DNA from 3 places in the Vibrio sp. R11-SG3-ISO9 genome. Region 1 is predicted to be linked to each of the others. Evidence: predicted binding sites of a transcription regulator. Region 1 holds the regulator's gene; each other region holds the start of a gene.

Region 1 (2,277 bases):
TTCAACGGTATCGATCCCTGCTTTTTTCAACATTCGCTCTGTGGCAAGTCGAAGGTTTGGCAAATCTTTCAATCGAGTCGGTTTCGCCGATGATTGGATTTGTTTCTCTTCTTTAGCACAGTTAAGGGAAGCTTTTGCCAGCTCGATAATACGTTCTTGAGTCTGCCAGAGGTCTTCTGGGAGGGCAAAATACTTAGTAACGACTGGGAATCCACGCTTTTTGTAAACGTAAGGTTCGAAGCCCTGTTGTTCAAATTGTGAAGTAGTATTCTTATCAGCTCGAATGTGCAACTGATTGTTTACGACCAATGCAAACATGGTGTCATCGGCAAAAAGGCCGAAACCGCCAAACATTGAGCGTGACTTTATCTTTCCAAGTGGCTCAAATAACTTCATTGAGTCCTTGAGTATCGGTTTATCCATATTGTTTATCTCGGTGTATTTGAATTACGCCACCAAATAAGCAGGTCCGAGAGATTAGCAAAATGTCGCAATAAAATTGTCAATAAGCCGTAAATTACTACTAAAGGTAGGAAATACTGCATTTTGCCATCGGTAACCCCGCTACCATACCAATAATGGGTTAGGCCGGAGGCTTTGCGTCTCACCCTTTCAAGTGATTTGCCCTGTGCGTGACTGTATAATCAAGAATAAAGTTTTTTGTTGAATGAGGTTCACACTTGTTATTCTAAAATGTGATCTTAATTCAGTTAATTGTTGTCTTGATATGCAACTGGGTTTTTATTTTTGACAAATAAAAAAAACGCACCAAACGGTGCGTTTTATTAGATTTTTCTAAAGTTTACGTTATTTTAACGTTTTTACTGTCGCACGCTCAATGATCTCTGGATGCATCTCGAACACACGTTTTTCGTGGTCTTTGTCTTTGATACGTTCTAGCAGGATTTCGAACGCGTTCTTACCGACACGACGTTTTGGTTGGTGAACAGTCGTCAACGGCGGTGAGAAGTACTCTGCCAACTCAATATTGTCGTAACCAATCACTGAAATATCTTCAGGGATCTTAATACCTTGCTGTTGTAGGCGGCTCATAAGACCAAGCGCCATCGTATCGTTAAAACAGAATACCGCGGTAGGGCGATTTTCCATTGCAGCGATTTTATCTGCAGCGATAACAGCCGTATCACACTCGAAGTTACCTTCAAGGATTAGGTTGTCATCAGCTTGAATGTCTGCCTCTGCAAGTGCACGACGGTAACCAGCGATACGTTCGACACATGCCGCTTTATCTAAGTGACCACTTAGACATGCAATACGTTCATGCCCGCGTTCAACTAGGTATTTAGTCGCTAGGTAGCCACCTTCTTCAGAGTTGTCGATGATCTTATCTGCTTGTGAACTTTCAGGACCCCAATCCATAACAACTTTTGGAATGTCTGCATGACGGTCAAGCATTTCACGAAGTTCTTCCGTTAGGTCAGAACACATTACTAAGATGCCATCTACACGCTTTTCAGCAAGCATTCGGATGTAGTCACGTTGCTTTTCGTAGATACCACCTGTGTTACATAGAATCAGCGTATAGCCTTGACGGTAACAGTAACTTTCCACACCATCGATCACTTCAGAGAAGAATAGGTTAGTTGATTGAGTTACTAACATACCGATTGTGCGCGTAGAGTTACATTTCAAACTACGGGCAACGGCACTTGGTGCATAATTTAATTCGTCTACGGCTTTGTTTACTTTTTCTTGAGTCGCTTCTGCTACGAAACGTGTCTTGTTGATCACGTGAGAAACGGTGGTTGTTGATACGCCGGCTAAGCGAGCGACATCTTTTATAGTTGCCATGGCTTTATCCTATTGATAGCTACTTCCTCAGCAGTACGGAGCAAGTAGCCGTTTTAAGCTACCAGAACAAGAGCTTAGAATGTGTAGGGCTCTCTCGGTACTAAAGTGCTAAAAAACAAAAAACCGCTAATGAGAGCGGCTTGTCTTAACACCGAAATGCTCTTAGCTAATTTAAAGCATAGCATTTCGAGAATGTTTCATATTTTATCGTTTGCGGTCACAATTTTAGACTGACTAGAAAATACTCGCAATAAAATTCACCCAGAAATCTGGGTGAATTGTCACATTCTACCTAAATTGTGCCTTTAGTCATTAGTGAATTTATTCACCAGCCAAATATTGCGCATCAAGTTTACAGAAAGCGGCTAGCAATTCTGCAACACAAGCGTAAAAACCAAACTCATCAAATTCACGGCATTTCGTTGCAAATTGTGGAACCCAGCTGAGAAGTTGTTGTTCAACAAA
Region 2 (2,277 bases), on a different contig from region 1:
ACTATAATGGTCAACGCAGCAAACCAAGCAAAATCGTAGAACTTGGGGCAGTGATTTCACTGCGTCAAGGCAATGAAGAAAAGACGGTCACGATCGATAAAATTTCCGATCAGCGCCGTGGAGCTCCAGAAGCTCAAACCCTTTATACCGAAACGAAAGAAAGCTTGGCAAAGCGTGAAGCACACGCCCAACAGCGTAAATTACATGCACATAACCCAAGCCCTGAACGTCGTCCTGACAAAAAGCAACGTCGTGACATCATCAAGTTCAAGCATCAATAAGCTAGAAGGAACCGCCAAATGGCAAACAATGTTTTAAATCGCTACCTATTTGAAGACCTATCGGTACGTGGTGAATTGGTACAACTGGACGAAGCGTACCAACAAATTATTTCTAGCAAGGAATACCCAGCGGCTATTCAAAAGCTTCTTGGTGAGCTATTAGTTTCAACGACTCTTCTTACTGCGACTCTAAAGTTTGAAGGCTCTATCACTATACAACTACAAGGTGATGGCCCTGTATCTCTAGCAGTAATCAATGGTGATCACGACCAGAAGATCCGTGGTGTAGCGCGATTCGAAGGCGATATCGCTGATGATGCTGGCCTGCATGACCTAATGGGTAAAGGCTACCTAGTGATCACTATCGATCCTAAAAAAGGTGAGCGTTACCAAGGTATCGTAGCACTAGAAGGCGACACGCTAGCAGACGTTCTGGAAGGCTACTTCGCAAACTCTGAGCAGCTTAAAACACGCCTATGGCTACGTACGGGTGAGCACGAAGGCAAACCACATGCAGCAGGTATGCTTCTACAAGTAATGCCAGACGGTACAGGTACGCCAGATGACTTTGAACATCTAGAACAGCTAACCGCAACGGTAAAAAATGAAGAGCTGTTCTCTCTAGAGGCGAACGAGCTTCTATACCGTCTATACAACCAAGAGAAGGTTCAGCTGTTTACGCCTCAACCGGTTGAGTTCTTCTGTGGTTGTTCACGTGAACGCAGTGGCGCAGCTATCATTACTGTGGCTCAAGAAGAGATTTACAGCATCATCAGCACTGAAGGTAGCGTTGCTCTTCACTGTGATTACTGTGGCACAAGCTACGCTTTCGACAAGAACGATGTTGATGCTCTGTTCGCAGAAGCGGCAGATAAAGGCAACAATACGGTTCATTAATTTACGCCGTTCTAAAAACACGTAATTTAAACCAAAAAGGTCAGCGCAAAGCTGGCCTTTTTTGTGATCAAATTAGCGCAAATCTCGTAACATCTCGTAATAAAATCACTGCTTAATTTTAATCAATTAATAATGTTCAAGCCCCTAGCGCAAAGGTTTGCGTACAGGATAGACTAGTTAGGCCAATATGTGACGAGACACTTAAAACCCCATGGAAAATATGGATAATTTTTGAACTATATCCCTGTTTCCCCCATGTCTCGTTGCTAGCATGGTGAGCAGATAACAACAAAAAATTAATACAAAATCCCTACAAAATATCCTACAAGGAGCACCTATGACCGTTATGGAACATACAAAGGCTGCACAAATTGAACTTACTAAACACGGACTTACTGGCGTAACTGAAGTACTGCGTAACCCAAGTTATGAGCAGCTGTTCGTGGAAGAAACTCTTCCAGGCTTAGAAGGCTACGAAAAAGGCGTAGTTACCGAGCTGGGTTCTGTTGCTGTTGACACTGGTATCTTTACTGGCCGCTCACCAAAAGATAAGTACATTGTTAAAGACGATACGACTCGCGACACTATGTGGTGGTCGGATCAAGGTAAGAATGATAACAAACCGATTACAACTGAAGTGTGGAACGACCTTAAAGAACTCGTGACTACACAGCTATCTGGCAAACGCCTATTTGTAATTGACGGTTACTGTGGTGCTAACCCTGATACGCGCCTGAGCGTACGTATTATCACTGAAGTAGCGTGGCAAGCGCACTTCGTTAAGAACATGTTTATCCGCCCTACTGAAGAAGAGCTGGCAACATTTGAACCAGACTTCGTTGTAATGAACGGCGCGAAAACAACTAACCCGAAATGGCAAGAACACGGCCTAAACTCTGAAAACTTTGTGGCGTTCAACCTGACTGAGCGTGTACAAATCATAGGTGGTACTTGGTACGGCGGTGAGATGAAGAAAGGCATGTTCGCAATGATGAACTACCTACTTCCACTGCAAGGCATCGCATCTATGCACTGTAGCGCGAACGTCGGCGAGAAAGGCGACGTAGCGGTATTCTTCGGTCTATCAGGTACAGGTAAA
Region 3 (2,277 bases), on a different contig from region 1:
CTGTATAAAAATAAAGCCCTTACTAACGAGTAAGGGCTTTTGGAAATTTTTTGCGTGGCGTTAAATTATTTTAGGCCAGCGAAGTCAGCTAGGATTGCTGCTTTGTCTGTTGCTTCCCATGGGAACTCTTCGCGACCGAAGTGGCCGTAAGCTGCCGTCTTCTTGTAGATAGGCTGAAGAAGGTTCAGCATCTCTTGAAGGCCGTATGGGCGTAGGTCGAAGTTTTGACGAACTGCTTCAATGATGATGTCATGAGGTACTTTCTCAGTACCGAAAGTTTCAACCATGATAGATGTTGGATCAGCAACACCGATAGCGTAAGAAAGTTGGATTTCACAACGGTCTGCCATGCCAGCTGCAACGATGTTTTTAGCAACGTAACGAGCTGCGTAAGCTGCAGAACGGTCAACCTTTGATGGATCTTTACCAGAGAATGCACCACCACCGTGACGAGCTGCGCCGCCGTAGGTATCAACAATGATCTTACGACCAGTTAGACCACAGTCACCCATTGGGCCACCGATTACGAAACGGCCAGTTGGGTTGATGAAGAAGTTAGTGTCTTTGTTGATCCACTCAGAAGGTAGTACTGGCTTGATGATCTCTTCCATTACTGCTTCACGTAGATCAGGAGTTGTTACTGAATCACAGTGTTGCGTTGAAAGAACAACAGCATCGATACCAACGATCTTGCCTTGGTCGTACTGGAAAGTAACTTGTGATTTCGCATCTGGACGAAGGAAGTCTAGCTTGCCGCTTTTACGTACTTCAGCTTGTTTCTCAACAAGGCGGTGAGAGTAAGTAATTGGTGCTGGCATTAGGATTTCAGTTTCGTTTGTTGCGTAACCAAACATGATGCCTTGGTCACCAGCACCTTGCTCTTTAGGGTCAGCTTTATCAACACCTTGGTTGATGTCTGGAGACTGCTTACCAATTGTGTTTAGTACAGCACAAGAGTCAGCATCAAAGCCCATGTCAGAGTGAACGTAACCAATTTCACGAACGGTTTCACGAGTGATCTCTTCGATATCAACCCACGCAGACGTTGTTACTTCACCGCCAACCATAACCATGCCCGTTTTCACGTATGTCTCACAAGCAACACGTGCTTTTGGATCCTGTTCTAAGATGGCATCAAGAACAGCATCAGAGATTTGGTCTGCAATTTTATCTGGATGGCCTTCTGAAACAGATTCAGAAGTGAAAAGGTGCTTAGCCATGAGAGCTCCACTTTTAGTATTAGGTGCAAAGTTTCTATCTGCGTCGCATAGGGTTGCGCCGAGATTAAATTCAATAATTTCTGTAGGTGTTTCTACATCTAGACGTCTATTCTAAATTCCAACGGTCGAATTACAAGCTCTTTTTTATGATATGTCATAACCAAACGATTGCTTTCTCACTTGTGCTAGTTCGTTAAAAACTAGGGAAATGTTGTAAAAGTGCGAAAACTGACCTTGAAAACCTCAGCAAAACGTTTGCAGTCGCCATAGGCGTTTGAGAGAATAACCGCGCTAATAACTAGCAATTATTTCTCATTTTTCAAATCGCTTATGCACTCAGGAGCAGACATGCCTTCTCGTAAAGATCTCGCAAATGCAATCCGCGCACTTAGTATGGACGGTGTTCAACAAGCTAATTCAGGCCACCCAGGCGCACCTATGGGTATGGCTGACATCGCTGAAGTTCTTTGGCGTGGTCACTTGAACCACAACCCAGCAAATCCAGAGTGGGCAGACCGCGACCGTTTTGTATTGTCAAACGGCCACGGCTCGATGCTAATTTACTCTCTGCTTCACCTAAGCGGTTATGAGCTATCAATCGAAGATCTTAAAAACTTCCGTCAACTGCACTCTAAGACTCCGGGTCACCCAGAGTATGGCTACGCACCAGGTATCGAAACGACAACTGGTCCTCTAGGCCAAGGCATCACTAACGCAGTTGGTATGGCGATGGCTGAGAAAGCACTTGCTGCTCAGTTCAACAAAGAAGGCCACGACATCGTTGACCACTTCACTTATGCATTCATGGGTGATGGCTGTCTGATGGAAGGTATCTCTCACGAAGCATGTTCTCTAGCAGGTACGCTAGGTCTTGGTAAGCTTATCGCTTTCTGGGATGACAACGGCATCTCTATCGATGGTGAAGTTGAAGGTTGGTTCTCTGACGACACGCCTAAGCGTTTTGAAGCATACGGCTGGCACGTAATCCCAGCAGTAGACGGTCACGATATCGAAGCGATCAATGCTGCAATCGAGGCGGCTAAAGCAGACCCTCGTC

The links. Region 1 encodes PurR, which represses purine synthesis genes. Its sites were predicted from a motif close to TNANGNAAACGTTTNCNTNA; they were not measured.
Region 2: a site for PurR is predicted at 1,324-1,343, ahead of pckA (phosphoenolpyruvate carboxykinase (ATP)). Genes of this name have one in related genera too.
Region 3: a site for PurR is predicted at 1,464-1,483, ahead of metK (methionine adenosyltransferase). Genes of this name have one in related genera too.

The regions. Positions count from the first base shown of each region.
Region 1 is NZ_JCBDGU010000038.1:36,352-38,628, forward strand. It holds gene AC6R05_RS11820 (TfoX/Sxy family DNA transformation protein) at 1-423, opposite strand, end outside; cyclic di-GMP riboswitch class I at 552-636, opposite strand; gene purR (HTH-type transcriptional repressor PurR) at 808-1,812, opposite strand; gene torD (molecular chaperone TorD) at 2,134-2,277, opposite strand, start outside.
Region 2 is NZ_JCBDGU010000047.1:89,747-92,023, reverse strand. It holds gene hslR (ribosome-associated heat shock protein Hsp15) at 1-281, shown strand, start outside; gene hslO (Hsp33 family molecular chaperone HslO) at 300-1,178, shown strand; gene pckA (phosphoenolpyruvate carboxykinase (ATP)) at 1,516-2,277, shown strand, end outside.
Region 3 is NZ_JCBDGU010000024.1:14,457-16,733, forward strand. It holds gene metK (methionine adenosyltransferase) at 66-1,220, opposite strand; gene tkt (transketolase) at 1,569-2,277, shown strand, end outside.